DNA from 3 places in the Corynebacterium nasicanis genome. Region 3 is predicted to be linked to each of the others. Evidence: riboswitches for the same ligand, from Rfam matches in the RefSeq annotation. Region 3 holds a riboswitch; each other region holds the start of a gene.
What was found. Region 3 has a riboswitch for thiamine pyrophosphate ahead of thiM (hydroxyethylthiazole kinase). Riboswitches for the same ligand answer to the same signal wherever they lie in the genome.
Positions count from the first base shown of each region.

Region 1: another riboswitch for thiamine pyrophosphate. It lies ahead of thiC (phosphomethylpyrimidine synthase ThiC); the one in region 3 lies ahead of thiM (hydroxyethylthiazole kinase).
Region 2: another riboswitch for thiamine pyrophosphate. It lies ahead of ACFPUZ_RS03265 (3-oxoacyl-ACP reductase); the one in region 3 lies ahead of thiM (hydroxyethylthiazole kinase).

Region 1 covers NZ_JBHSQE010000001.1:205,017-214,724, forward strand. The annotation lists gene dprA (DNA-processing protein DprA) at 1-760, opposite strand, end outside; gene ACFPUZ_RS01060 (YifB family Mg chelatase-like AAA ATPase) at 757-2,220, opposite strand; gene ACFPUZ_RS01065 (YraN family protein) at 2,207-2,578, opposite strand; gene ACFPUZ_RS01070 (DUF2469 domain-containing protein) at 2,715-3,020, opposite strand; gene ACFPUZ_RS01075 (ribonuclease HII) at 3,020-3,643, opposite strand; gene lepB (signal peptidase I) at 3,643-4,323, opposite strand; gene ACFPUZ_RS01085 (ABC transporter ATP-binding protein) at 4,459-6,159, shown strand; gene rplS (50S ribosomal protein L19) at 6,312-6,653, opposite strand; TPP riboswitch at 6,801-6,916, shown strand; gene thiC (phosphomethylpyrimidine synthase ThiC) at 6,912-8,675, shown strand; gene ACFPUZ_RS01100 (thiamine phosphate synthase) at 8,659-9,297, shown strand; gene thiO (glycine oxidase ThiO) at 9,294-9,708, shown strand, end outside.
Region 2 covers NZ_JBHSQE010000001.1:666,860-676,567, reverse strand. The annotation lists gene ACFPUZ_RS03320 (DUF305 domain-containing protein) at 1-367, shown strand, start outside; gene ACFPUZ_RS03315 (HNH endonuclease signature motif containing protein) at 364-1,500, opposite strand; gene ACFPUZ_RS03310 (SixA phosphatase family protein) at 1,612-2,109, opposite strand; gene ACFPUZ_RS03305 (nicotinamidase) at 2,114-2,668, opposite strand; gene ACFPUZ_RS03300 (glutaminase) at 2,719-3,969, shown strand; gene ACFPUZ_RS03295 (hypothetical protein) at 3,969-4,244, shown strand; gene ACFPUZ_RS03290 (hypothetical protein) at 4,244-4,534, shown strand; gene ACFPUZ_RS03285 (hypothetical protein) at 4,531-5,193, shown strand; tRNA gene ACFPUZ_RS03280 (tRNA-Lys) at 5,235-5,310, opposite strand; gene ACFPUZ_RS03275 (L,D-transpeptidase) at 5,577-6,722, shown strand; gene ACFPUZ_RS03270 (SDR family oxidoreductase) at 6,727-7,599, opposite strand; TPP riboswitch at 7,697-7,794, shown strand; gene ACFPUZ_RS03265 (3-oxoacyl-ACP reductase) at 7,815-8,591, shown strand; gene ACFPUZ_RS03260 (LLM class flavin-dependent oxidoreductase) at 8,595-9,708, shown strand, end outside.
Region 3 covers NZ_JBHSQE010000002.1:47,133-56,840, forward strand. The annotation lists gene ACFPUZ_RS03810 (saccharopine dehydrogenase family protein) at 1-479, opposite strand, end outside; gene ACFPUZ_RS03815 (magnesium and cobalt transport protein CorA) at 607-1,665, opposite strand; gene ACFPUZ_RS03820 (class I SAM-dependent methyltransferase) at 1,680-2,270, shown strand; partial or broken gene ACFPUZ_RS03825 (bifunctional hydroxymethylpyrimidine kinase/phosphomethylpyrimidine kinase) at 2,249-3,754, opposite strand; gene thiM (hydroxyethylthiazole kinase) at 3,757-4,554, opposite strand; TPP riboswitch at 4,536-4,631, opposite strand; gene ACFPUZ_RS03835 (NAD(P)/FAD-dependent oxidoreductase) at 4,644-5,867, shown strand; gene pflA (pyruvate formate-lyase-activating protein) at 5,864-6,727, opposite strand; partial or broken gene pflB (formate C-acetyltransferase) at 6,720-9,071, opposite strand; gene ACFPUZ_RS03855 (NAD(P)/FAD-dependent oxidoreductase) at 9,197-9,708, opposite strand, start outside.

The DNA.
Region 1 (9,708 bases), on a different contig from region 3:
TCAAAGCGCCCGAGCGCCACGCGGCCTCCACGATGACGGTGCCCGCGGTGAGCGCCGCCACCAGCCGATTCCGGGTGAGAAAGCGGTGGCGCTGCGGCGGGGTGCCGGGCGGATATTCGGTCACCACGCACCCGGAGGCGGCGATCCGGTCGAGCAGCCCCGCGTTCCGGGCCGGATAGGTGCGGTCGATCCCGCAGGCGGCCACCGCCACACTCATTCCACCGGCGCCGAGCGCTGTTTCGTGGGCCACGGTGTCAATGCCCAAGGCTCCCCCGGAGACCACCGTCCATTGGTGTGAGGCCAGGCCGGTGGCGATCTGCCGGGTGGCCTCCAGCCCGTAACGGGTCGCCGCCCGCGTGCCCACGACCGCCACCGACTGCGCCACCGCCGGCGCCAACGGACCACCCCGCACCCACAGCGCGTGCGGAGGCACCGCGTCCGCCTGGTAGCTGCGCAGATGTTCGCTGCGGCCGGTGGCGGCGAAACCGAAGGCCCGGTCGAACTCGGCGGTCGGCCACTCCGCGGACTCCGGGGCGATCAGACGCGCCCCCACTGCCGCAGCCGCGGCGACGTCCTCCTCCATCCGGTCGAAGGTGTGCCGCGCGGCGGTCTGGCCCGCCAGCTCCCCGAGCCAGGAGGCCCGCGTCCGTACCCCGGACGCGATCTCGGAGGCGTCCCGCCCGGCGGCGAGCAGCTGCTGCAGGGGCCGCGACGGTCCCTCGATCACCCGGTTGAGGTAGGCCCAGTCCAGCTCGCTCATACCCCCTCCCGCAGTTCCGCCGCACGCAGTACGTGGTCGAGGTCGGGTTGGGCGGCGGCGTCGAGATCCGCCAGCGTCCAGGCCAGTTTCAGCGCGCGGTCGACGCCCCGCTGGGTGATGTCGCCCGTGGCCAGGAGGGATCCCAGCGTGGACATTCCGGCTTCATCGGCCGGGTGCTCGCGGCGCAGGCGGTGGGGATCCATCGCCGCATTGACGCACCCGAAGCGCGCACGTGCGCGCTCCCGCGCCTCCGCGACCCGTCCCGCGATGACGGCGGAGGACTCCACCTCCCCCGCCAGCACCCCGGCCGCGGAGGTCCGCGCCGTGATGTCCAGGCGATCGCGCATGGGGCCCGAGAGGTTACGCAGATAGGCGGCCCGATCCTGCGAACGACAACGGCAGCGGGCGGGATCCTCCGTCGCGCACCGGCAGGGATTCGCGGCGAGCACCAACTGGAAACGGGCGGGGAACACCACCTCGCGGTGGGCGCGCAGCAGCCTGATCTGCCCGTCCTCGAGGGGGGTGCGCAGGCCGTCGAGAATGGCGGCGGGCACCTCCGAGACTTCGTCGAGGAAGAGCACCCCGTGGTGGGCGAGGCTCACCGCGCCCGGACGCGGGTTCCCGGAGCCGCCTCCGAGCAGCGCCGCCCGCGTGACGGAGTGGTGCGGGTCAATGAACGGCGCCCGCCGCATGACGCGCCCGTTGCCCGCCACCGAGTGCACGGCGGTGGACTCGAGCGACTGCGCCGGGGTGAGCGGCGGCAGGATGCCCGGCAGGCGGGCCGCGATCATCGATTTTCCCGAGCCCGGCGGGCCCAGCAGCAGCATGTGGTGCCCGCCCGCCGCCGCGACCTCGGCGGCGAAGCGCGCCTCCCGCTGCCCGGCGAGGTCGGCGAAATCCGGCACGGAGCGATTCTCGGCACCCTCGTTACCGGCTGCCACCGGCAGCTCACCGGCCTCGGTCGCCCAGGCCCAGGCCGCCGCGAGCGTCGGAGCCGCCAGGACGCGCACCCCGTCGACCAGCGTGGCCTCGGCCGCGTTGCCCGGCGGGATGAGCGCGTGGGTGAAGCCGTGCGCGCGGGCGGCGAGCAGGGCAGGCAGGACGCCGGGAACGGCGCGGACGGTGCCGTCGAGACCCAACTCCCCCACCACCACGGCACTCCGCAGACGAGGTGCCGGCGCCCCGGCCGCCAGGACCGCCAGAGCGGTGGGCAGGTCGAAATGGGAGCCGGATTTGCGCAGGGAGGCCGGGGACATGGACACGATGATCTTCGTTTTCGGCCACGGCAGCCGGGAGTTGGTGATGGCGGTGCGCACCCGGTCCTTCGATTCGCTCACCGCCGTGTCCCCCAGCCCGACGAGGTGGATGCCCGGCAACCCGGGGCCGACGTTCACCTCGACGGTGACGGGGTGGGCGGTCACCCCGTCGAGGGCGATGGTGCGGGCTCTACCGAGCGCCATGCTCGACCCCCTCGTAAAACTCCACGTCGAAGCCGTGGCGGATGGTGGTGAACACGAGGACGTCGAAACGCACGCGGACGTGCTCCCGGCCGTCGAGCCACCGGGCGGCGGCGCGGCGGATGCGGGCCAGTTTGCGGCCGGTCACCGCCTCCGCGCCCCCGAAGCCGCGACCGGAGCGGGTCTTGACCTCGACGAACACGATCGTGCCGTCCGGTTCCCGGCAGACCAGGTCGAGCTCGCCGACGGGATAGGCGACATTGCGGTCGAGGACCTCCGCCCCGCGGTGGCGGTAGAAGGCGGCGGCCTCGGACTCTCCCAGCCGGCCGAGCCGGGTGCGACGTTTCTGGGCAACGGACATGTGATTCCCCCCTGGAATTGGTGTGGTGACTCCAGGGTGGGCGTCGAGAAGCGGGAAGAAAAGTGCAGACAAGAAGAATGGCCCCGGATCTGTGGATAACTCGAGTTATCCACAGGCGGGGCCTGTGCCGATTTGACTATTCCGGCAGAATGAGGTCCGGCTTGTCCAGCTCCTCGATGTTGACGTCCTTGTAGGTGATGACACGGACGTAGCGCACGAAACGGGCGGAACGGTACATGTCCCAGACCCACGCATCGGACATGCGGACCTCGTAGTAGACGTCGCGGCCGTCGGTGTGCGGGATGAGCTCCACGGCGTTGGCCAGGTAGAAGCGGCGCTCGGTCTCCACGACGTAGGAGAACTGGCTGACCACATCCCGGTACTCGCGGTACAGGGAGAGCTCCACCTCTGCCTCGTAGTTGTCGAGTTCCTCAGCGCTCACTACTCACTCCTCACATGCTCAAGCCAGTCGTCGTGGGCCTTCACGACGTTGGCGTAAGTGTATCGGTGCTCACGCGTCGCCCCGTGCTGACGCACCGCAGCCATGTGCGCCTTCGTGGAATAGCCCTTGTGCGACGCCAGTCCGTAGGCGGGATAGCGGGCGTCCATCTCCACCATGAGCCGGTCGCGGGTGACTTTCGCCAGGACACTGGCCGCGGAAATAGCGCGCACGTGCGCGTCCCCGCCGAGTACCGGCAGGTGGGGGACGTCCAGACCGGGGATCTTCCAGGCGTCGGTGAGGACATATCCGGGGCGCACGTCCAGGGCAGCCACCGCGCGGCGCATGCCGGAGATGTTGGCGTGCTGGATGCCGCGGGCGTCGATGGCCGTCGCGGAGATGCTCACCACCGACCACGCCACGGCGGCCTCGATGATCCGCGGGTAGAGCCGCTCCCGCCAGGCGGGCGTGAGCTTCTTCGAGTCGGTCAGTTTCTCCAGCCCCGGCAGCTCCCCCGGCGGCAGGATGCAGGCGGCGACGGTGAGTGGCCCGCAGCAGGCGCCCCGCCCCGCCTCGTCGACGCCGGCGACGGGGCCGAGACCGCGGGCGTCGAGAAGCTCCTCCACTACCCCTGGATCGCGGGGTCGGCGACACCGCCGATGCGGTTGAACGGGAAGATGATGAACTGGACCTTGCCGCGGATGTTCTCCTCCGGGATGGTGCCCTGGTGCTCATCGCCCAGGTGGGCGCGGGAATCGGCGGAGTTGGTGCGGTTGTCGCCCATCATGAAGTAGTTGCCTTCCGGCACGGTGAGCGGTCCGAAGAAGGGGCCGCCGCAGGCCTCGGAGCCGGTCGCCGGATCCACGGGATACGCCAGCGGAGTCAAGGTGTAGGACTGGTCGACGGGCGCCCCGTCCACCATCACCGCCGGGTCGCCGGCCTGGCAGGACACCGTCTGCCCGCCGGTGGCCACGATGCGCTTGACCAGGTCATTCTCATCGGGCGCGACGAGTCCCACATAGGAACCGACGTTCTGCAGCGCGCGGACGACATCGTTGTGCGATCGCTGCGACACGAAGCCTTGATTCCAGGAGTCGGTGCCCTTGAACACCACGACATCCCCCGGCTCGGGATCGCTGAAGCGGTAGCTGATCTTGTCCACGAAAATGCGGTCGCCCGTGCACCCGGCACAGCCGTGCAGCGTCGGCTCCATCGACTGCGAGGGAATCATGTACACCCGCCCGACGAACGTCTGAATGAGGAAGATCGCCAGCAGCGTCACCGCGATGACCACCGGAATCTCGATGTACCACGGCGCGGACTTCTTCTCCGCCCCGCTTGCCGACGCCGCCGTCGACCCCGTCGACTCCTCGTGGTTTCTCTCCGCATCAGTCACGGGGTCCGAGCCTAGCAGCCGGGCACGGGCCTAGACTGGATCGACATGAACTCCCCTGCCTTCCGCACGTTGCTGGCCATGCTCGCCCACCACAAGGCGGCGCTGACCGTGGCCGTGGTGCTCTCCCTGGTCGGCTCCGGACTGGGGCTGGCCCAGCCACTGGTGATCAACCGGCTCATCACCACCGTCGGGCAGGGGCCCATCGCCCACCTGGCGTGGATCCTCGTGGCGCTGCTCGTCGTGTCCTCCGTACTCGGCGCGCTGCAGTCCTACCTGCTCACGGTCACGGCGGAATCGGCCGTGAAGGCGACGCGTTACGATCTCATCGGCCACCTCCTGCGCCTGCCCATCCCCGTCTACGACCGCCACCGCACCGGCGACCTGGTCACTCGCCTGGGCTCGGACACCACCATCATCCGTGCCGCCTTCACCGGCGGACTGGTCAGCGCGATCGGTGGTGTGGCGACGATGATCGGCGCGATCGTGCTCATGGCCATGGTCGATGTCTTCATGCTGGCCCTGGTCATGGCGGTGGTGACGGTGACGCTGCTGGCCGTCATCGGCTCCTCGACACTCATTCAGCGTTACACCAAACGCGCCCAGCAGGCCGTCGGCGATCTCGGCGCCGGCATGGACCGCGCCCTCGTCGCGGTGCGCACGATCCGGGCCTCCGGCGCACAGGACTCCGTCGAAGCCACCCTGCGTGCCGACGCCGACAACGCCTGGCTGCAGGGCGTGCGCATCGCCCGCGTCGCCGCCCTCATCTTCCCCGCCGCCGGGCTGGCCATGCAGGGATCCTTCCTCCTCGTCCTGGGCCTCGGCGGCGCGCGCGTGGCCGCCGGCACCATCACCGTCGCCGACCTGGTCACCTTCGTGCTCTACCTGTTCATGGTGTCCATGCCGCTGGGCGCCATCTTCAGCGCCATCACCACCATCCGCCAGGCCATGGGTGCCATCGAACGCATCGAGCAGGTCATGGGCGAGGAGAAGGAGTCCGAGACCGGAACCACCGCCCGCCCCTCCGGGACCGTGCGTTTCGACGACGTCTCCTTCTCCTACACCGACGACACCCCCGTCCTCTCCGACGTCTCCGTGACCATCCCCGCCGGCACCAAGACCGCCATCGTCGGCCCCTCCGGCTCCGGCAAATCAACCATGCTGGCGCTCATCGAGCGCTTCTACGACCCGAATTCCGGCCGACTGTGGCTCGGCGACCAGGACATGGCGGGGTTGACGCGGGCGTCGGTACGCGACATCGTCGGCTACGTCGAGCAGGAGGCCGCCGTGCTGGCCGGCTCCGTCCGCGACAACCTCCGCCTGGCCACCCCGAACGCGACCGACGAGCAGTGCTGGTGGGCACTCGACCAGGTCAACCTGCGCGAACGCATGGAGGAGGCCGAGGGCCTGGACACCGAACTCGGCGACCGCGGCCTCACCCTCTCCGGCGGCCAGCGCCAGCGCCTCGCCCTCGCCCGCATGCTGCTCATGGATTCGCCCATCCTGCTTCTCGACGAACCCACCTCCGCCGTCGACTCCCACAACGAGCAGCTCATCCTCGACGCCATCGCCGCCTCGGCCGCCGACCGCACCCTCGTCGTCGTCGCGCACCGCCTCTCGACCGTCACCGACGCCGACCAGATCATCGTGCTTGCCGACGGCCGCATCTCCGCCGTCGGCACCCACACCTCTCTCATGGAGTCGAGTGAGCTGTACCGCGACCTGGCCTCCCGGCAGCTGCTGGCGTAGGGCCCGCCCCCGACCCCAGCAATGCGCAAACCCCGGGTCCCGTCTTGCGACGGAACTTCCGGGGTTCACTTCCTCACCCTGACTTTCGTCCGGTGAAGCAATATCTAGACTGTAACCCACGCCACAGGCGTGAGTCAATAGTCCGGCGAAACTTAGCGCTTCTCCTTGATGCGGGCTGCCTTGCCGCGCAGCTCGCGCAGGTAGTACAGCTTCGCACGGCGGACGTCGCCGCGGCGGGTGACCTCGATGGAGGCGATGTTCGGGGAGTGGACCGGGAAGGTACGCTCCACGCCGATACCGAAGGAGACCTTACGGATGGTGAAGGTCTCGCGGATGCCGGAGCCCTGGCGACGGATGACGACACCCTTGAACAGCTGGGTGCGCTCCGTCGAGCCCTCGATGACCTTGACCTGGACGTCGAGGGTGTCACCGGCACGGAAGGCCGGGATGTCGTCGCGCAGCTGTGCGGCGTCAACCTTGTCGAGAATGTTCATGCGACATGTTCCTTTTCAGTTCTGGACAGAGGACCCTGGCGGCTTCTTCCCTGGTGGGACGCTCGACCGGTTCGTGCCCGTTACATACAACCCGCCTAGTCTCCCACACCGCCCACCCCCGTGCAAAACCTCCGGTGGTACGATGACCGACGACCCCACGGGCGCCTGAGGCATCGGGCTGAGATTGCGCTGTTGTAGCCGCGCAAGCACCGTTTGAACCTGTCCGGTTAGTACCGGCGAAGGAAGAGAGGCGAGGCTGTGCAGCCCACCCATCACTCCACTGAGATTCACCCGAAGCACCGATTCGCACCCGTCGAGAAGAACGGTCTGAGCGTCCCGGAGACGGAGATCCACCTGGACGACTCCCCCACCGGCCCCAACGAGCCTTTCCGCGTCTACCGCACGCGCGGGCCGGAGTGTGACGTCACCGTCGGCCTGCCGGCGCTGCGGGCCGAGTGGATCGCGGAGCGGGGGGACGTCGAGAAGTATGAGGGCCGCCCGCGCAACCTGGCCGATGACGGCAAGACGGCGACCCGGCGCGGCGAGGCCTCGGCCGAGTGGAAGGGCGAGAAGCGCCCGACGCTGCGTGCGCTGGAGGGACAGCGGGTGACGCAGATGCACTACGCGCGGCAGGGCATCGTCACGAAGGAGATGGAGTTCGTCGCGCTGCGCGAGCACTGCGATCCGGAGTTCGTGCGCGCGGAGATCGCGCGGGGCCGGGCGATCCTGCCGAACAACATCAACCACCCGGAGTCGGAGCCGATGATCATCGGCCGGAAGTTCCTCACGAAGATAAACGCGAACATCGGCAACTCGGCCGTGAGCTCGTCGATCCAGGAGGAGGTGGAGAAGCTGCGCTGGGCGACCCGCTGGGGCGCGGACACGGTCATGGACCTGTCCACCGGCAATGACATCCACACCACGCGCGAGTGGATCATCCGTAATTCGCCGGTGCCCATCGGCACGGTGCCGATCTACCAGGCCCTGGAGAAGGTCAACGGCATCGCCGAGGACCTCACCTGGGAGATCTTCCGGGACACCGTCATCGAGCAGTGCGAGCAGGGCGTCGACTACATGACCGTCCACGCGGGCGTGCGCCTGCCCTTCATCCCGCTGACCACGGAGCGGGTGACGGGCATCGTCTCGCGCGGCGGGTCGATCATGGCGGGCTGGTGCCTGGCGCACCACAAGGAGTCCTTCCTCTACGAGAACTTCGACGAGCTGTGTGAGATCTTCGCGCAGTACGACGTCGCCTTCTCCCTCGGCGACGGTCTGCGCCCGGGCAGCCTCGCCGACGCCAACGACGACGCCCAGTTCGCCGAGTTGAAGACCATCGGCGAGCTCACCCGCCGGGCCTGGGAGTATGACGTGCAGGTCATGGTGGAGGGTCCGGGACACGTGCCGCTCAACATGATCCAGGTAAACAACGAGCTGGAGCAGGAGTGGGCCTCCGACGCCCCCTTCTACACCCTCGGCCCGCTGGTCACGGACATCGCTCCGGGTTACGACCACATCACCTCCGCCATCGGCGCCGCGCACATCGCCATGGGTGGCACCGCGATGCTGTGCTACGTCACCCCGAAGGAGCACCTCGGTCTGCCGAACCGCGATGACGTCAAGACCGGCGTGATCACCTACAAGCTGGCCGCGCACGCCGCGGACGTGGCGAAGGGCCACCCCGGCGCGCGGGACTGGGATGACGCCATGTCGAAGGCGCGTTTCGAGTTCCGCTGGCACGACCAGTTCGCCCTCTCGCTCGACCCGGAGACGGCGCAGGCCTACCACGACGAGACCCTGCCCGCCGAGCCGGCGAAGACCGCCCACTTCTGCTCCATGTGCGGCCCGAAGTTCTGTTCCATGCGCATCAGCCAGGACATCCGCGACACCTTCGGCGCGAAGCTCGGCCTGCCCCAGGTGGGTGCGCCGGAGGCGGAGGACGGGATGCGTACCATGTCGGAGGAGTTCCGCAAGCGCGGTTCCCATGTCTATCTCGAATCGGTGAATGATGCGTCCCTCCCTTGACCTGCGTTGCTACCTCGTGACCGGCTCCGGCACCCGCGAGCACATCCTTGAGGTGGTGCGCGAGGCCGTCGCCGGCGGCTGCGGCACGGTGCAGGTGCGCAGCAAGCCGATCGACGCGCTCGATCTCTACGAGCTCACCGCGGACATCGCCCGGGAGGTCGGTGACCGGGCGACCGTGCTTATCGACGACCGCGTCGACGTCGCCCTCTCCCTCATGCGGCAGGGCCTGCCCGTCCACGGCGTGCACGTCGGCCAGACGGATCTGCCGGTGGCGCAGGTCCGCGACCTGCTCGGGCCGGACGCGATCATCGGCCTGACCACGGGCACTCGAGCGATGGTCGAGGCCTCCAACGAGCTCGGCGACCTCATCGACTACATCGGCGCCGGCCCCTACCGCCCCACCCCGACGAAGGACTCCGGCCGCCCGCCGCTGGGTCTCGCGGGCTACCGGGAACTCACGGCGCTGTCGCGGGTGCCCGTGGTGGCCATCGGTGACGTCACCGCCGACGATGCCGCCGACCTGGCCGCCACCGGGGTCGCCGGCCTGGCCGTCGTGCGTGGGCTCATGAACGCCGACGATCCCCGCGCCTACGCCGCCCGCCTGGTGGCGGGTTTCGAGTGATCACCGTCGTCGGTGGCGGGCTCATCGGCCTGGCCACCGCGCTGCGTCTGGCCGACCGCGGGCACGAGGTCACCCTGCAGGACCCGGCGCCGGCCTCCGGGGCCACCCACCACGCCGGCGGAATGCTGGCCCCTGTCGCCGAGGTGGTCTACCGGCAGGAGCCCCTCTTCCCCCTCATGCTGCGCTCGGCGGAGCTGTATCCGGGGTTGATGGGGATCGTCGAGAAGCACACGGCCCTGCCCACCGGCTACCGCACGGAGGGCACCCTCGTGGTGGCGGCCGACCGGGCGGATGCGACGCACCTGGCGGAGCTGGCCGAGTACCAGGCCGGGCACGCGATGAGCGCCGAGCGGCTGCCCCTGCGGCAGGCCCGCGCGCTCGAGCCCGCCTTGTCCCCGCACCTGGCCGGCG
Region 2 (9,708 bases), on a different contig from region 3:
CCCGGAGGTCCGCGACCTCGCCGAACGCATCCGCGACGGCCAGCAGCGCGAGAACGAGCAGATGAACGCCTGGGCCGACGAGTGGGGCATCGACGCGGACATGACGATGCACTCCCGGCACATCGCCAACGGCATGGTCTCGCCCGGGGTCTTTGATTCCTACGCGGCCCTGGAGGGCGAGGAGCTGCGCACCCGCTTCCTCGAGCTCATGCACTTCCACCACGCCGAGGTCATCGCCATGACCCGCGATCAGGTGGACAACGGCGGATACGCTCCGCTGCAGGAGATGGCAGCGGAGATGGTCGAGGTGCAGACCGCCGAGATGCGCGAGATGGAGCACATGTACGGGGGCGTGCCGACGCCTTAGGCGTTGTTGAGGAGCCCCATGGCGGAGAGTTTCCGGATGGGGTGGATGTTGGCCCTCGGTGGCCCACCATCAGGTGGGTGATGCAGCACCCCACCCGGGTGGCGTTCCAGGCGTCCGTGGCGGGGCGGGGCGTCGGGGTCATCATCGTTACGCGCGTTGTGCACCTTGCAGGCCATCGACATGTTCTTGATGTTGGTCTCCCCGCCCTCCTTCCAGGCCTCCAGGTGATGCACCTGGCAGAAATCCGCCGCCGTCGTACACCCCGGCACCGGGCAGAGGATCGTCTCCGCGGCCAGGAGCATGCGCTGCTTGAAAGTGGCACTGCGTTGGTCCCGGTAGAGATCGACCGGGCCTTCGACCGGGTCGTAGATCCCGACGAACCCGTGGGTGGCCATCTCATGGGCCACCAGTTCTGCTCCGGTGATGGTGGTGCCATCGGTAAGCCCGAAGACCGTGTCATCACCCTCACGGCGCAACACCTTCGCGTAGTCGGGTACGGCCATGACGACATGCGGGGCCAAGGGCTGGTTGGCGGCCTTCCCGGTGCTGCCCATGAGGTGGGTGTAGAGGGCGTCGGCCATGGCCTGCTCGTGGCTTAGTCCCTTATCCGCTGCCCGCAATGCAGAAGCCGTCGGTGTGAGGTAGGAGAGCATGGCCGAGATTTCCCGTTCGGGGCGGGTGACGGTGAAGGTCCGCATGCCGTGGCCGTCGGTGTTCTTGCCCCCGCGTAGGGCGCGTTTGCCGTAGGCCTTCGCTGCGGCGTCCTTGACCGTGCGGTTGAGGTCGCGGACCTTCGTGGCTGCGGCCCGGTCGATCTCCGCGACGGTGCCGCGTAAACCGCACAGCTGCACGCGGAGTTCCTCCACCGTCACCGAGGCACCCCGGAGGAGGGAGCGGAGGTGTTTTTCGATGACGATCACCGCGTCCAACGACAACTCAGCGGCCGCCACCCGTGCGGCCTGCTGGAGCTTCTTGTACCTCGTTGCCCCGTAGTAGGTGACAGCCAGCTTCTCCCACAACAACGCATCCCGCACCCCGAGGGCATCGAGCTGCGCGCGGGTGACCGCCTGGGAGGAAAGGTCCTCCAGGACGGTCATGGCCCTAAGGGCTGCCAGCGCGTCGAGGGTGTTCATGCCCCGGACACTAAACCGGAAACACGCAGGCGTCGAGAAGCACGCACCGCAGCCTGTGGACAACTACCCGTTATCCACAGAAACGCCGATATCTGCCGCCCTACCGTTTGCCTAACCCCGCGGAACCACGTAGTGCTCGAGCCGGCACGAGCCGGGTGCCAGCTCGGCCCACGGACCGGGGACGGCGAGGACGGCGAGGGCGCTGGTGGGGAATTTGGTGTCGATACCCTGCCATCCGGGGTTGTCGTCGCGCACCGCCAGTTCGCGCACGGCTTCCTCCACCCCGGGCCAGTGGGCGAGAACCAGCGCCGTCCCCACGGTCTCGGGAAGGGGGCGCAGCAGCCGCAGGACGTCCTCGGTCGTGCCGCCGTAGAGGCCGTCGTGGAAGCTCACCTTGCCGGCGCTGATGCCGGTGCGTTCCAAGGTCAGGCGCGTGCGCGTCGAGGTCGAGCTGAGGACGCGGTCAATGTCGCCGATGTGCTCTGCCAGCCACTCGCCGGCGGCCCGGGCATCGCGCCGCCCCCGCTTGTTCAGTGGGCGCTGGTGGTCGGGCAGCGGTTCCTTCCAGGAGGACTTCGCGTGGCGCATGATGATCAGGCGGTGGCTCATGCCCTCAGCTTAACTGCGCACCGGCCGCCACGAGCTCCTGCAGAGCGGCCTCGCCGCGGGCCTCGTCGACGGGCGCGCACAGGTCGGTGAGCACCCGCACCTCGAAGCCTTCCTCGAGGGCGTCGAGCACCGTGGCGCGCACGCAGTGGTCGGTGGCGATGCCCACGACGTCGAGCTTGTCCACCCCGCGCTCCCGCAGCCACTCCGCCAGCCCGACGCCGTCGGCGGCGCCCTCGAAACCGGAGTAGGCGGCGGAGTACTCGCCCTTACGGAAGAAGGCCTCAATGAGCGGGGCCCGCACGCCGGGGTGCAGGGCCGCCCCCTCCGAGGCGGCGACGCAGTGCACGGGCCAGGTGTCGAGGTAGTCGGGCTCCGCGGAGAAGTGGGTGCCGGGGTCGATGTGCCAGTCCTGGGTGGCCACGGTGTGGGCGTAGCGCGCGGACTGGGTGTCCTGGTGCGCGCCGATGAGCTGGGCGACCTCGGCTCCCCGTTGCGTGGCCAGGGAGCCGCCGGGGCAGAAGTCGTTCTGGACGTCGACAATGAGGAGTGCGGTCTTCATGGCCTCAGCTTAGGCGCCCGCCCCGGGGGCCGACCGGTAGGCTCGGGCGCATGAAAATGCCGATCCCGGAGTATCTCGAGGAGATTCTCGAGCACGTGGCCGACGACGACGGGGGCGAGGTCGCCGACTACATCCCCGAGCTGGGCGAGGCCGATCCCGACCGCCTGGCCATCGCCCTGTGCACCGCGTCCGGGCATGTGTATTCGGCGGGCCCCGACGCGGAGGTGGAGTACACGATCCAGTCGATCTCCAAGCCCTTCGTCTTCGCCCTGGCCCTGCAGGAGCTGGGCCCGGAGGCGGTGCTCGACGTCGTCGGCCTCGAGCCTTCCGGGGAGGCCTTCAACGAGCTCTCCCTCGACGCCAACGACAAGCGCCCGGTCAACCCGATGATCAACGCGGGTGCCATCGCGGTCAACCAGCTCATCAACGGGGAGGATTCGAGCGTGGCGGATCGCGTCGAGAAGATCCGTGACCTCTTCTCCCGCCTCGCCGGCCGGGAACTGCACATCGACGCCGAGCTCTCCGCTTCCGAGCTGGCCGGCGCGGACCGCAACCTCTCCATCGCGCACATGCTGCGCAGCTACGACATCATCCGGGATGACGCCCATGACGCCGTCCTGTCCTACACCCACCAGTGTTCGACGCTGGTGACCACGCGGGACCTGTCCGTCATGTCCGCCACCCTCGCCAACGGCGGTGTCCAGCCGGTGACGGGGGAGCGGATCCTCAACCCGGAGGCCTGCCGCCTCACCCTTGCCGTCATGAGTTCCGCCGGCATGTATGACGGCGCGGGCCGGTGGATGGCCGGGGTGGGCATCCCCGCGAAGTCGGGCGTGGCGGGTGGGCTCATCGGGACGCTGCCGGGTCAGCTGGGTATCGCGACGTTCTCCCCGCGCCTGGACTCGCAGGGCAACTCCGTGCGGGGAGTGAAGATCTTCGAGCACCTCTCCCGCGACATGGGCCTGCACCTCATGTCCTCCGACCAGCATTCCGTCCCGGGCGTGCGCTCCATCACCCGCGACGGCGACCAGACGATCATCCGCCTGCAGGGCACCATCAACTTCACCGCCGCGGAGAACATCCTCCACCAGTTGACCACCCACACCCTCGGCGGCAGCGAGCTGGTTCTCGACGTCTCCCGCGTCACCTCCTTCAACCGCATGGGCCGCCGCATGGTCAAGGAGGGCCTGCGACGCCTGCGCGAGGGTGGTTTCGACTGCGCCATCTACGACCCGGAGGGTGTGGTCACCGATCTCGAATTCTCCGACGGCACCCACGCCGACACGGTGGACGCCGTCTGATGGCCTGGCTCGTTTTCGGAGTGGCCTTCGTCGTGGTCGTGGCGGTGTTCGCCGTCGCTCCGCGCTTCGCCGGCGGCGGGCGCGGTTTCCCCTGGTTCTGGGTGGTCTTCCCCGTGACGGCGCTGGCCGTCGGTTCGACGCTCATGTTCTGGGCGGATTTCGGGCCGCAGGTCATGGACTTCTTCGTGTGGAACCTCACCACCACGGCCTGGCCGATTGTGGCGCTGCTCGGCGCGGCGCTGTCCGTGTGGACCTGGCGGACAGGGCGGCGCTGATGGTCATCTCCCTGTTGTTCGCCCTGCTCATCGTCGTCATGGTCGCCACGACCGCTTATCGACGCCCCTCCCCCTGGTTCTGGGTCGCCTTCCCCGTCACCTGTCTGTCGATCGGCTTTCTCCTGCACCGTTTCGTGCCCCTGACTCCGCTGTCCAGCCTCGACGGCGCGGCGGTGATCTACGAGATCGCCCCCGGCGTTCCCTGGCTGACGATCAGCGCCGCGGTCGCGGCGGTGCTGGGAGCGCTCGCCTCGGTGTGGACCTGGCGCCGGGGTAGTGTCGAAGGATGATTCAGGCGGTATCTTTCGGGCTGTTGGATTCCCTCAACGCCCTGCTCATCGGCGTCATCGTCGCCCTCGGCGTCATGTTGCCCCGCAACGCTGCTTATCGACGCATCGTCACCCTCCTCATCCTCGGCGACTGGTTCGGCGTCTTCCTGCTCTCCGTGATCACCATGGTCGTCTTCGACGGCCTGGGCGACCTCGTGCAGAAGGCCCTGGACTCCCCGGTCTTCGGCATCCTGCTCATCGCCACGGGCGTGCTCACCCTCGTGGGCACGGTGCGCAGCAACGGCAGCGGCGATTCCCCCCTCGTCCGCCGGATCCTCGCGCCCCTGCAGGCGCCCTCCGCGAAAACAGTCCTCGTGGGTTTCATCCTGGGCCTCGCCCAGTCCGCCACCTCCATTCCCTTCTTCACCGGCCTGGCCTTCCTCTCGGCGGGGGACTACCACGCGGCGATCCGCTACGTCGGCCTCGTCGTCTACGCCAGCCTCGCGCTCAGCCTGCCGACCCTCTCGGCGGTGTTCGTCGGCCTGGTCCGCGCCTACCCCTACTCGGTGTTCGGGCGGGCCTTCGAGTGGATGCGCAACAACCGCGAGCTGGTGGTCAAACTCGCCGGCTACATCGTCGCCGTGGCGCTGACCGCCTTCGGTATCGTGGCACTGGTGTAGGCAAAGAAGTACCCCCGCCGGGGGTACCGGCGGGGGTGATATGGTGCGCCATCAGGGACTCGAACCCCGAACCCACTGATTAAGAGTCAGTTGCTCTACCAATTGAGCTAATGGCGCTGGTGTTTTCCTTCTGGACCCTGTGTGTCGGGCTGTCCGGGCAACGAAGAAAAATATAACAGGCTATCGTGCAACCTACAAAATCGCCTGGTCATCTGGCGTTTATCTGAGTGTTGCCACACTGTGATGTGTCGGATTCGAGACATGTGTGCGGGGGGAAGTAGTGTGGCGGTAGTTTACGGTGTCTAAGTAACACCGCCGGAAGAGTTCAGAGGTTGCACGTGTCGTTGTTGATTGCCCCCCGTCGTTGGGGTGCCGTGTTGGTCATGGCTGCTGCAGTGGCGTCGGGGACGCTGACGGCGTGCACGATTGAACGGGCGTCGATAAGCGAGACGGTCGAGGCGGAGGAGTCGCAGGCTCCGCAGCCGATGAAGGTGTCCGTCAAGGACGGCGCGAAGGAGGTCGATCCTTCCGAGCCGGTGACCGTGACCTCGCCCGAGGGGCTGAAGAAGGTCACCATGACCAACCAGGACGGCAAGGTCGTGGAGTCGGAGCTGGCCAAGGACCAGAAGTCGTGGAAGACGACGGAGGTGCTGGGCTACAACCGGACGTACACGATTCTCGCGGAGGACCGGGCGGGGCAGAAGACGACCACGGTGTTCCACACGCCGAGTCCGCTGGCGACCGCCGGGGTGGCCCTGGCTCCCCTCGAAGGCGCGGTGGTGGGTGTCGCGCAGACCATCACGATGCGTTTCGGCACCGCCATCCAGGACCGGCAGGCCGCGCAGGACGCCATCACGATCACTACGTCACCGCAGGTGGAGGGCGCTTTCTACTGGCTGAACAACTCGGAGCTGCGCTGGCGGCCGGCGGAGTTCTGGGAACCGGGCACGAAGGTGACGGTCGAGGCGGATCTCTACGGCACGGACCTCGGGGGCGGCACCTACGGTTCCCAGGACAATGCGATGAGTTTCAGCATCGGCGATGAGGTGCGCACCATCGTCGACGACGCCACCAAAACCATGACCGTCTACCGCAACGGCGAGGCCCTGCGCACCATCCCGGTCTCCCTGGGCCGCGACACCGCACGCTGGGCCACCCCCAACGGCACGTACATCATCGGCGACCAGCTGGAGTCGATGGTCATGGACTCGATGTCCTACGGGCTGGCCTATGACCAGGGCGGCTACAAGACGCCGGTGTCGTACGCGACGCAGATGTCCTGGTCGGGCATCTACGTCCACGGCGCCCCCTGGTCGGTGGGCGATCAGGGCTACCGCAACGTCTCCCACGGCTGCATCAACGTGACCAACGAGGCCGCGCAGTGGTTCCAGAACACCGTCAAGCGCGGGGACCCGGTCCTCGTACAGAACACCGTCGGCGGGACCCTCTCGGGCTATGACGGCCTGGGCGACTGGAACATCCCGTGGGAGACGTGGAAGAAGGGCAACGTCTCCGGCCAGCAGAGCTAGCAGGTCAGGGCGTCGGCGTACCGCCGGTGACGCCCAGGGTCTCACCCATGACGAAGGACGCCTCATCCGAGGCGAGGAACACGAACGCCCCCGCCAGCTCCGCCGGCTGACCGGCGCGCCCGAGCGGCGTGTGCTGGCCGAACTCGTCGATCTTCTCCGGCGGCTGCCCGTGGGAGGGCTGCAGCGGCGTCCACACCGGCCCCGGGGCCACGGCGTTGACGCGGATCCCCTCCGGCGCCAGCTGCTCGGCCAACCCCTTGGACAGGTTGTTCTGCGCGGCCTTCGTCAGCGCGTAGTCGAGCAGGTGCGGGGAGGGCTGGTACGCCTGGATCGACGAGGTGAAGATGATCGCCGAGCCCGGCTCCAGGTGGGGGAGCGCCGCCTTGGTGACGCGGAAGGAGGAGTAGATGTTGGACTTCATGGTGGCGTCGAAATCCTCGTCCGGGATGTTCCCGATCCCGTCGTGCCAGATCTGGCGCGAGGCATTGTTGACCAGGATGTCCAGGCCGCCGAAGGCCGCGACCGTGTCGGCGACGATCTTCTCGCACTGCTCCAGCTCGCACAGGTCGCCAGGTAGCGCCAGGGCCCGCTGGCCTGCGTCCTCGATGGCCTGGATGATCTTCTGCGCGTCGATCTCCTCCTCCGGCAGATAGGAGATGGCGACATCGGCGCCCTCCCGCGCGTAGGCGATGGCGACGGCCGCGCCGATGCCGGAATCGCCGCCGGTGATGAGCGCCCGGCGGCCCTGCAGGCGGCCGCTGCCGCGGTAGGTCTCGAGGCCGAGGTCGGCCTTCGGTTCCAGCTTCGCGTCCAGGCCCGGGTGGGGCTGGGTCTGCTGCGGCGGGTCGATGGTGGGGTAGAGGGTGCGGGGGTCCATGTCGAAGTACCTTTCATTAGCGTGCGTGCATCTGATCTGTTTCCGAGGGTACGGAAATGCGCGGCCGGGCGCCGCCGGACGTTTGCTAAGGTGGCGGACACGTGACACGGGGTGCCGCCCGCAAGGCAGCTGAGAACATACCCGTCGAACCTGATCCAGTTAGCACTGGCGAAGGGAATGTCCCTCCTTCGCCTTTTCCTGTGAAAGGCACCCACATGAGCATCAACGCAACCCCCCTCAACGAGCAGATCGTCCTGGTCACCGGCGGCGCCCGCGGCCTGGGCAAGGCCGTCACCGAGGCCTTCCTCCGGGAGGGGGCCAAGGTCGTGGTGAACTACTTCTCCTCGGCGGAGGCGGCGGAGGCGATCGTCGAGAAGCATCCCGGCCGCGCGGTGGCCATCCAGGCCGACGTGCGCGACCGCGCACAGGTCGACGCCCTGTTCGCCCAGGCACGCGAGCTTTTCGACGCCCCCGTCACCACCGTCGTCTCCAACGCCCTCATCGACTTCTCCTTCGACGGCGACGCCCGCCCCAAGGCCGAGGACATCGCCTACGAGCGTTTCGAGTCCCAGTTCTCCGGCGCCGTCCAGGGCACCCTCAACGTCACGCAGGCAGCGCTGGCCGGTTTCGACGAATTCGGCTCGGGCCGGATCATCACCATCGGCACCAACCTCTTCCAGTACCCCGTCGTGCCCTACCACGACTACACCGCCGCCAAGGCCGCCCTCCTTTCCCTCACCCGCACCCTGGCCGCCGACCTCGGCCCGCGCGGCGTGACCGTCAACATGCTCTCCGGCGGCCTGCTGCGCAAGACGGACGCCTCCGCCGCCACCCCGGACGAGGTCTTCGACTTCATCGCCGCCGGCACCCCGCTGCAGTCCGTGACCACCCCCGAGGAATTCGCCGACGCGATCCTCTTCTTCGCCTCCCCGTGGGCGCGGTCTGTCACCGGCCAGAACCTGGTCGTCGACGGCGGTCTGGTCAAGGACTGATCCGTGCACCTCAACCTCTTCGCCTTCGCCGCCGGGCACCACACCTCCGCGTGGCGGGCCGCCGACTCCTCGGTGGGTCGCCTCGGGGACATCACGTACTGGGAGGAGCTGGCGCAGATCGCCGAGCGCGGCAAGCTCGACGCCTTCTTTCTTGCCGACGGCCAGTCCGCGGCCATCGGCGGCGTCGGCGGCGGGCCGGCCTGGTTCCTGGAACCCGTGACCACCCTCACCGCCCTGGCGCGCGCCACCTCGCGGATCGGGCTGGTCACCACCATCTCCGCCACTTTCTGGCCGCCCTTCCACGCCGCCCGCCTCATGGCCAGCCTCGACCACATCTCCGGCGGCCGCGCCGGGATCAACGTGGTCACCTCCATGGGCGACGACGAAGCCCGCAACCACGGCATGGACGCCCTCCCGCCGCACGCCGAGCGCTACGCGCGCGCCGACGAATTCATCCGGGTGCTGGGCCAGCTGTGGGACTCCTTCCCGGCCGACGCCGTGGTGTGCGAGGTCTCCTGGGCGGATGCCTCCCGCCTATCGACGCCCTCCCACTCCGGCGACTACTTCTCCGTCGCCGGTCCGCTCAACATCCCGGCCGGCCCCCAGGGCCGCCCCGTCCTCTTCCAGGCCGGGGCCTCCGAACCGGGCCGCGACCTGGCCGCGACGTACGCCGAGGGGATCTACGCCGTGGCCTGGGACCTGGAGATGGCGCAGGAGTACCGCCTTGATGTGCGCCGCCGCGCTGAGTCGCTGGGACGGGACCCGGATTCGCTCGTGGTCATGCCGGGCCTGGTCACCTACGTCGGCCGTACCGAGGAGGAGGCCCGGGAGAAGCAGCGCGCGCTGAACGAGCTGCTGCCTGTCGAGGACGCGCTGCGTGGACTGGAGTACTTCATCCAGCAGGACACCTCCGGGTGGGACCTCGATGCGCCGGTGCCGGAGTTGCCGCCGCTGGAGGAGTTCACCGGGCCGAAGGGGCGCTACGCCACCATCCTGCGGATCATCGAATCGACGCAGCCCACCGTGCGTGAACTGCTGGGTTACCTCGCCGCCGGCGGCGGGCACGCCACCTTCGTGGGCACTCCCGAGCAGATCGCCGACGAGATGCAGCGCTGGG
Region 3 (9,708 bases):
TTCTCGACGACCATCGTCACGGTGTCCAGCGGCTCACCCGCGTGCTCCCGCAGGGCGAAGGCACCCATGTCCGAGGGGACGGAGTCGAAGCCGCAGGAGGGGACGATGCGGGCCGTGGTGGTGCCGTGGTGGGTGTCGATGACCCGCCGGATGAAGGGCACCTCGCCGCACAGGTCGACGTAGTCGGTGCCGTGCTCCGCGCAGGCGTTGACCATCTCCCAGCCCAGCCTCGAATAGGGGCCCACGCAGCTGATGACCACCTTCGCCTGCGCGGCGAGGGCGGCCATGTCCGCCGCCGAATGGGCGTCGCCCGTGGCGATCCGCCAGTCCGGGTTGAGCTCGTCGCGCAGCTCCTCGAGGGCCCGCCTGTCTCGGCCGGCGAGGATGACGTCGTGGTCGATGAGGTAGCGGGCGGTGAGGCGGCCGACGACACCGGTGGCGCCGAACAGGAGGATGTCAGACGTGGAGGGGGCGTTCATGGCGCCAGGCTACCGAAAGGCATATCTCGTCATGGATAGCGTGGCAGGTCTAGGCCGAGAGGAGCACGGGTCGCGCGGGCCGCCTACTCGACCTATGCCTGCCGTGATATCGCTGCCGTGATATGCCTCAGAGCCAGTTGTTGCGGCGGAACCACCAGAACATCAGCGCCACGATGAAGGCGATGACGCCGAGGACGACGTAGTAGCTGTACTCCCAGTCGAGCTCCGGCATGTGGCGGAAGTTCATGCCGTAGATGCCCGCGATGAGGGTCGGCGCGGCCGCCATGCCCACTACGGCGGAGATGGTGCGCATGTCGGTGTTCTGCTGCATGGTGATTTTGGCCACGGAGGCGTCGATGAGCGCGGAGAGGCGCTCGTCGTAGCCGGCGATCTGGTCGCGCACGGCCATCTCGTGGTCGAGGACGTCGCGGAAATAGCTGCGCAGCTGCTTGCCCAGGATGTCGCGGTTGTCCGCGATGAGCGCCCGCAGCGCCGGGGCGAGGGGGTCGGTGGAGTGGCGCATCTCGAGGATCTCGCGCTTGTACATGTAGATCTGCTCGATGTTGAGGCGCGAGCCGGGGGTGAAGACGTTCTCCTCCAGGTCATCGACCTCCTGCTCGAGGAGGGCGGCGATGCGCCCGTACTCGTCGACGAGGTGGTCGGCCACCCGCCAGGCCAGGGACGCGGGGCCGAGGGCGACGAGCTCGGGCCGCTCCTCGAGGACGTCGGAAAGCTCCGGGAGCTCCGCGCCGTGGCGGACGGTGATGATGAAGTCCGGGCCGATGAGCATCTGCACCTCGCCGGTGGAGATGATCTCGCGGGTTTCGGAGGCCTCCGCGCGGAAACGGATGGAGCGGACGACCAGGAACAGTTGGTCATCGTAACGCTCGACCTTGGGGCGCTGATGGGCGGTGACGGCGTCCTCGACGATGAGGGGGTGGATGCCGAACTGGTCGGCAACCTTCTCCATCTGCTGGGCGTCGGGCTCCCGCAGGCCGAGCCAGACGAAGCCGCGGCCGTGCTCGCGGACCTCGTTGAGCGCCGAGGAAGGGATATATTCACCCGGAAGGCGGACCCCGTCGATGAAGACGCGGCAGTGGTCGATGGCGCGTTCGACCGGGACCTTGAGGCGGCTCCGGTCGGGCGCCCGGCGGGCGCGGTCGAAAGGGGTGAGCACCTGGCTGATCCTATACTGGTCGCATGGCGACGTGGAAAGATATCACCACCCGGAATCCCCAGCACTCGGAGAACTACGCCCGCCGCTGGGAGGCGATGATCGAGCGGGGCGAGGACATCGACGGCGAGGCCCGGCTTATCGACGCCCTCGTCCCCCGCGCCTCCCGCCTCCTCGACGTCGGCTGCGGGCAGGGGCGCGTGAGCGGCTACCTGGCCGAACGCGGTCATGAGGTGGTGGGTGTGGACATCGATCCCGTGCTCGTTGAACACGCCCGGCGTCGGTACCCGGGGGCGAGTTTCCAGGTCGGCGACGTGTGCGCGGACCCGTTGCCCGGGGACGTCGACCTGGCGTTCTCCGCCGGCAACGTCATGGGATTCCTCGACCCCGCCGGGCGGGCGGGGGCGCTGGAGAACATCGCCCGGGCCCTGCGCCCCGGCGGGCGCTTCATCGCCGGGTTCGGGGCCGGACGCGGCTGGGGTTTCGATGACTTCATGGCCACCGCCGCGCAGGCCGGACTGGAGCCGGAGAACGTGTTCTCCACGTGGGACCTGCGCCCCTTCACGGAGGACTCCGACTTCCTCGTGGCGCTGTTCTACCAGGCCCGGTCGGCCTGAGCGAAGAACTCCCGCTCGTAGAGGCAGGCCCGCAGGTAGGCGGTCATCGCCTGCTCGCGCTGCGCGGGGGAGGCGGCTTCCAGGGCGCGCTCCGTGTGCTCGATGGCCAGGCGCGCCCCGGCGTTGAATTCCTCGCCGCCGTAGGTGGACAGCCAGGCGTGGTAGGGGTGCGCGGGTGAATTCGACCGGGCCAGCTCCATGCCGATCTCGGCGTAGAGCCAGAAGCACGGCAGCACGGCCGCCGCGCCGACGACATAGGGTTCCACGGCGCAGGAGGCGACGAGGAAGTTGGTGTAGCCCAGGGTGACGGGGGAGGGGCTGGTGACGCTGATGTCGTTGCCGCCCAGCCAGTCCCGGTGCAGCTGGGCCTCGCCCTCGAGCACCTCGCGGGCGGATTCCGCCCAGAAGGTCTGGCCCTCCTGCTCCGGGGCGGTGGCGGAGAGCAGCGCCAGGGCGCGGGAGTAGCGGTTGAGGTACTGGGCGTCCTGATCCAGGTAGAAGGCGAAATCGGCGTGCCGCAGGGTGCCGTCGGCCAGTTCGCGGAGGAAGGAGAGATCCATGATCTCGTTCCAGATCTCTCCCGTGGCCTCCCACATGGCCTGCGTGTGCGGGCCCGCCGGGGCGAGGTGCGGGGTGGGGGCGGGCACGTCCGTGCGCGGGGCCCACGGGGTGGTGGAGGCCGCCGCCTCCAGGCGACGGGCCCGGTGGAAGTGGTCGACGGGCCCGTGGCCCTGGCCGACCTGAAGGTCATCGGCGTGGCGGATGGCCTCGTGGAGCCAGCGGGTGGACCACTCGAGGGCCTCGGCGACCGAGTCCCCGCGGGCGATCCGGGTGGCCAGGGCGGCGGACAGGGAACAGCCGGTGCCGTGGGTGTTCTTGGTGTCGATACGCGGGGTGGGCACCCGGTGCACCGTGCCGTCCGGCGAGACGACCGCGTTGTCCGCCTCGGGACCGGTCAGGTGCCCACCCTTGACGATGACCACGGTGCCGGTGTCGGCGGCCAGGCCTAGTGCCTGCTCGATGCCCTCCTCGAGGGTGGTGGCCATCCCCATGTCGCACAGCACCGCCAGTTCGCGCAGGTTGGGGGTGATCACGTCCACCCGGCGCACGAGCTCCCGCACGGCGGCCTCGGCGTCCTCGTTGAGCAGCCGGTCGCCGGAGCTGGCCACCATGACGGGATCGAGGATGACGTGGGCGACCTCATGGTCCGACAGGGCGCGGGTGACCTCGGCGACCGTCTCCACGTCGCCGAGCATGCCGATCTTCACGGCGTCGACCGCGACGTCGTCGAAGACGGCGTCCAGCTGCTCCCGGAGGAAGGACATCGGCGGGGTGTGCACCGAGCGCACCCCCTGCGTGTTCTGCGCGACCAGCGCGGTGACCACCGCCATACCGAAGCCTCCGGCCGCGGAGATCGACTTGAGGTCCGCCTGCACACCGGCGCCGCCGGTGGGGTCGGTGCCGGCGATGGAGAGAATGCGGGGGATCATGAGGGGTCCTTCCAGGAGACGAGGTCCGCGATCTCCGCGGAGGTGAGGTGGTGCAAAGCGTCGAGCCACGCGGTGGAGAACCCGCCCGGACCGGTGGCCGAGCGGGCGGCGAGCTGGGCGGCGGCACCCGTGTGGGCGTGGGCGGCCAGGACGGCGTCGTGCGGATCGGCACCCAGCCCCAGGTAGGCCGCGCACAACGCGCCGAGCGCGCAGCCGGTGCCGCTCACCAGGGTGAGCAGCGGATCGCCCGAGGTCAGCCACGTGCTGCGACCCGCGGAGACGATGAGGTCCACCGGTCCCGAGACCGCCACCACCCCGCCGGTGCGTTCCGCCAGCGCCCGGGCGGCGGGCAGGGCCTGCTCGACGGTGTCGGCCGCGTCGACGCCCCGCCCGCCCGCGCCCGTGCCGCCCAGCGCGGAGATCTCGGAGGCGTTGCCGCGGAGGGCGGTGGGGGAGGCGTCGAGAAGCGCGTCGACGAAGAAGGTGCGGTGGGCGAGCACGCCGGCCCCGACGGGGTCGATGACCCAGGGGGTGCCGGCCGCCGTGGCGCCGCGGACCGCCTCGCGCATGGCGGTGTAGCGCTCCGCGGTGGGCGTGCCGACGTTGAGGAGCACCCCGGAGGCCAGCGCGGCGAAGTCCCCGGCCTCCTCGGGCGTGTCGATCATCGCGGGCGAGGCCCCGGCGGCGAGCAGCACGTTGGCGCTCAGCGGCATGGCGACCGAGTTGGTCAGGCACTGGACGAGCGGCGCGGCGGCGCGCAGCTCATCCCGCAGATCGAGAAAACTCATGACAATCCCTTCGCTAGTGCTAACTAGAGCAGGTTCGGTGGGTGTGATCTCAGCGCGACGTCCGCGCACCCCATGTCGATGTGACAAAGATTACCATAGGCGGTATGAGCAGAATCATCGTCGTCGGAGCCGGCATGGTCGGCCTCGCCACCGCCTGGCACCTGCAGGAACGCGGTCACCAGGTCACGGTCCTGGACAAGGAGGGCGTCGCCGCCGGCGCCTCGTGGGGCAACGCCGGCTGGCTCGCCCCGGCCAAGACCATCCCGCTCTCGGACCCCAGCCTGTGGCGCTACGGCCCCACGGCGCTTCTCGACGCCGACGCGGCCCTGTCCATGCCCCTGCGTTTCGATCCCCAGCTGTGGGCCTTCCTCGCCCGCTTCATGGCGCAGGCCACCGCCCGCGCGTGGGACGCCACCATGGCGGATCTGACCCCCATCGACCTGGAGGCCCTCGCGGCCTTCGACGAACTCGCACTCGGCGGTGTCGACGCCTGGACTCGGCAGGGCCCCTTCGTCATCGGCTTCGAGGAGGAGTCCCAGGCCGCCGGTTTCCTCCGGGAGGTGGCGGGCGCGGTCCGCCACGGCCAGGAGGCCCCGCTCACCCCGCTGGAGGATGTGCAGTCCCTGGCGCCCATGCTGTCCGACGCCATTACCTGCGCCTACCGCCTCGACGGGCAGCGCTTCATCGAGCCGGGACCCTACGTCGCCGCGCTCGGCCGGGCGGTGGCGGAGCGCGGGGCGGAGATCCGTACGGATGCCGAGGTGGTGAGTGTCCACGGGGACGCCGTGGTGCTCGCCACCGGGGAGCGGCTCGACTGTGACGCGGCGGTCATCGCCACGGGCGCCTGGCTCTCCGCCCTCGCCCGCCCGCACGGGGTGCGCACCCTCGTCCAGGCCGGGCGCGGCTACTCCTTCACGGTGGAGACCGCGCAGCCCGCCGAGCACCCCGTCTACCTGCCGCAACACCGCATGGCGTGCACGCCCTACCAGGGGCGATTCCGCATCGCGGGCACCATGGAGTTCCGCCGCCCCGACGAGCCTCTCTACCCGCGGCGGATCGAGGCCATCGTCAACCAGGCGCGGAAGGTTATGACGGGTGTGGACCTCGACGAGCGTCGCGACGAGTGGGTCGGGTCCCGCCCCGTCACCCCGGACGGCCGACCCCTGGTGGGCCGCACCCGCACGGAGAACGTCTACGTCGCGGGCGGGCACGGCATGTGGGGCGTCGTCCTCGGCCCGGCGACGGGGAAGTTCCTCGCCCAGCTCATCGACACCGGTGAGACCCACCCGGCGATCCGGCCCTTCGACCCGCTGCGCTAGTAGGTCTCGATCCCGCGCTCGCGGAAGGCCTGCCGGGTGGTGCGCAGGGAGGCGCTGGTCGGCGGCTTGGTGTCTGCCAGGTCATAGCGCAGGCCCAGCTCCCGCCACTTGTCGGCGCCCATGTTGTGGAAGGGCAGCACCTCCACGCGCTCCACGTTGGGCCAGCCGGCGACGACGTCCGCCACCCGGGCCACGTTCTCCGGGTCATCGGTGAGCCCCGGCACGAGCACGAAACGCACCCACACCGGCTTCCCCAGCGCGGCCAACCGGTCGCCAAAGTCGAGGGTCGGCTGCAGGGGCTGTCCGGTGACGTGGCGGTAGGTGTCCTCGTCGCCGGACTTGACGTCGAGAAGCACGAGGTCGATGTTGTCCAGGTTCGCATCGCTGAGGCGGGCCCCGAGGAAACCGCTGGTGTCGATCGCGGTGTGCACCCCCGCGGCGTGGACCTCCGCGAGCACCCGCCGGGTGAAGGCGAGCTGGAAGAGCGGCTCACCGCCCGAGATCGTCAACCCGCCCCCGGTGACCTGGAAGACCCGGCGGTAGCGCAGAATCCGCTTGACCACGTCCTCGACGCGCTCGAGCGTGCCGGTGCGCATCTCCATCGTGTCGGGGTTGTGGCAGTAGAGACACCGCAGGGGGCAGCCGCTGAGGAAGAGCGTCATCCGCGTTCCGGGGCCGTCGACGGCGGTGACCATCTCCCAGGAGTGGACGAGGGCGACGTCGCCGGTGACGCGGGCGTCGAGAAGCTCGGGGCGGGGGAGCTCCCCGGCCGTACCCCCGATGCCGGCGGCGACCCCGCGGACCCGCTCACCGACCGTGGGGGAGAGGCGGACGACGCCGGTGACGCCGTCCTCAGGCACCGTGATGGAAGGTCCGGGAGATGACGTCGCGCTGCTGCTCCTTCGACAGCTTGACGAAGTTGACCGCATAACCGGACACCCGCACCGTGAGGTTGGGGTAGTTCTCCGGGTTGTTCATCGCGTCCTCCAGCGTCGACTGGTCGAGGACGTTGATGTTGGCGTGGTAGAGGCCGGACTCCATGTTGTTGGAGGCGCGCGCGGCCTTCATGTCGGCCATGCGCTCGGCGAAGGTCTTGGTGGACATGGCAGGGTTCTCCTAGTTCTCGTCCATGATGAACCCGGCGTCGAGGATGCCGACGAGGTTGCTGACCTGCTCGGCCTTGGTGCGGCCCAGCCCGGAGGGGGTGATGGTGTTGGTGAGCGAGATGCCGTCGAGGGCATCGTTGTAGTCGAGCTTGCCGACGGACAGCATGGAGGCGACCATGCCGTGATTGTCGGCGCCGTTGGTGGGGTTGGCCCCCGGCGCGAAGGGCGTGCCCGCCCGGTGGCCGCAGGGGAAGTTGCCCGTCGCCTTGCCGTAAACGACGTTCGACGTGATGGTGAGCACCGACTGCGTGGGGATCGCGTCGCGGTAGAGCGGGATCTCCCGGATCTTGGCCATGACCGTGTGGACGATGGTGGCGGCGATGTCGTCGGCGCGGTCATCGTCGTTGCCGTAGACGGGGAATGCGCCCTCGGTGCGGTAGTCGACGATGAGGCCGGTCTCGTCCCGGATGGGGTAGACCTCGGCGTGCTTGATCGCGGACAGTGAGTCCGCCACGATGGACAGCCCGGCGATGCCGCAGCCCATGGTGCGGATGATGTCCGAATCGTGCAGGGCCATCTCGATGGCCTCGTAGGCGTACTTGTCGTGCGACCAGTGGATGATGTTGAGGGCCTCGACGTAGGTGCCGATGACCCAGTCGAGCATGTCCTCGTAGCGCTCCCACACCTCGTCGAAGTCGAGCGGGCCGTCGCCCTCGATGGGGGCGTGCCCCTCGACGATCTGCCGCCCGCTGACCTCGTCGCGCCCACCGTTGATGGCGTAGAGCAGCGACTTCGCGGCGTTGACGCGGGCGCCGAAGAACTGCATCTGCTTGCCCACCTTCATGGGCGAGACGCAGCAGGCGATGGCGGAATCATCGCCCCAGCGGTCCCGGATCTGCTTGTCCGACTCGTACTGCAGCGAGGAGGTCTCGATGGAGATCGCGGCGCAGAACTCCTTGTAGCCCTCCGGCAGGGCGTCGTCCCAGAAGATGGTGATGTTCGGCTCCGGCGCCGGACCCAGGTTGCGCAGCGTCTGCAGCAGGCGGAAGGAGGTTCGGGTCACCTGCGGGCGGCCGTCGTCCATGAAACCCGCATCCGACCAGGTCGCCCAGTAAGGGTCGCCGGAGAAGATCTGGTCATAGTCGATGGTGCGCAGGAAACGCACGATGCGCAGCTTGATCACCAGGGCGTCGATGATCTCCTGGGCGCCCACCTCGTCGAGGATGCCGGCGGCCAGGTCCCGCTCGAAGTAGATGTCGAAGAAGCTCGACAGGCGGCCGATGGACATGGCCGCGCCGTCCTGGGACTTCACGGCCCCCAGGTAACCGAAGTAGGTCCACTGCACGGCCTCCTGCGCCGTGGTCGCGGGCCCGGAGATGTCGAAACCGTTGGACTGCGCCATCACCTTGAGCTTGCGCAGCGCCTTGATCTGCTCGGCGTGCTCCTCGCGGTAGCGCGCCCAGTGCTCGGAGAAGCCGGCGTCATGGACGGCGTGCTTCGCCGCCTCCTTGTCCGCGATGAGACGGTCGACGCCGTAGAGGGCCACGCGGCGGTAGTCACCGATGATGCGGCCGCGGCCGTAGGCGTCGGGCAGGCCGGTGATGATGTGGGAGGAACGCGCGGCGCGGATCCGCGGGGTGTAGATGTCGAAGACGGCATCGTTGTGCGTCTTGCGGTAGCGGGTGAAGATGTCCTTGACCTGCTGGTTCGGCTCCATGCCGGCCTCGACGATCGCGGTCTCCACCATGCGCCAGCCGCCGGAGGGCATCATGGCGCGCTTGAGCGGGGTGTCGGTCTGCAGGCCGACGATGATGTCGTCGTCGTCGGAGATGCGCCCCGGACCGAAGGCGTCGATGTCGGCGGGGGTGTCGGTGTCGATGTCGTAGACCCGGCGCTCGCGCTCCACGGACAGGTAGTTGTCCTCCAGGTGCTGCCAGGTGCGCAGGGTCTTCTCTGTGGGGCCGGCCAGGAAGGCGGCGTCGCCGGTGTAGGGCGTGAAGTTACGCTGGATGAAATCGCGGACATCGATGGTGTCGGTCCACGCCCCCTCAGCAAAACCTTCCCAGGCCTGGGTCACAGGCGGGATAACGGTGGTCACGTGTTCAACCTCTCGGGTTTTCCGGTGTCAATGAGAAAAATAAGTCATATGACGTAACCCAGTATAGCCCCCGGCATGCGAAAGGCCCGGGCGGGGAGCCCGGGCCTGACAGTGGTGAGACGCGCCTAACGCAGCTGCTTCTTACCGGAGAACTTGGTGGTGTCACGCAGCTCGATCGGGGTGTCACCCTCGATCTCGGAGGTGATCGCCTGCAGCTTGAGCAGCGCGGTGCGCGAGTGCAGCTGCTGGCGGGTGGTGGCCAGGTTGTAGCGGGTCCGCGACAGCGCGTTGACGCCCCAGTTGATCATGGAGACGAAACGGTTGCGGAAGCCCACGAGGAAGAGCACGTGGACGGCCAGCCACAGCAGCCAGCCGATGAAGCCGGTGACCTCGACCTTGCCCATCTTCACCAGCGCGTAGAAGCGGGAGACGATGGCCATGGAGCCCTTGTCGAAGTACTCGAAGGCCGGGCGCTGATCCGGGGCGGTGCGGCCGGAGAGCTCGTCGGCGATCTGCTCGGCGGCGTACTGGCCGCCCTGGATCGCCACCTGGGCGACACCCGGGAGGTTCTTGTAGTTGGACATGTCGCCCACGACGAAGACGTTGCGGTGCTCGCCGACGGTGAGGTCGTCGTTGA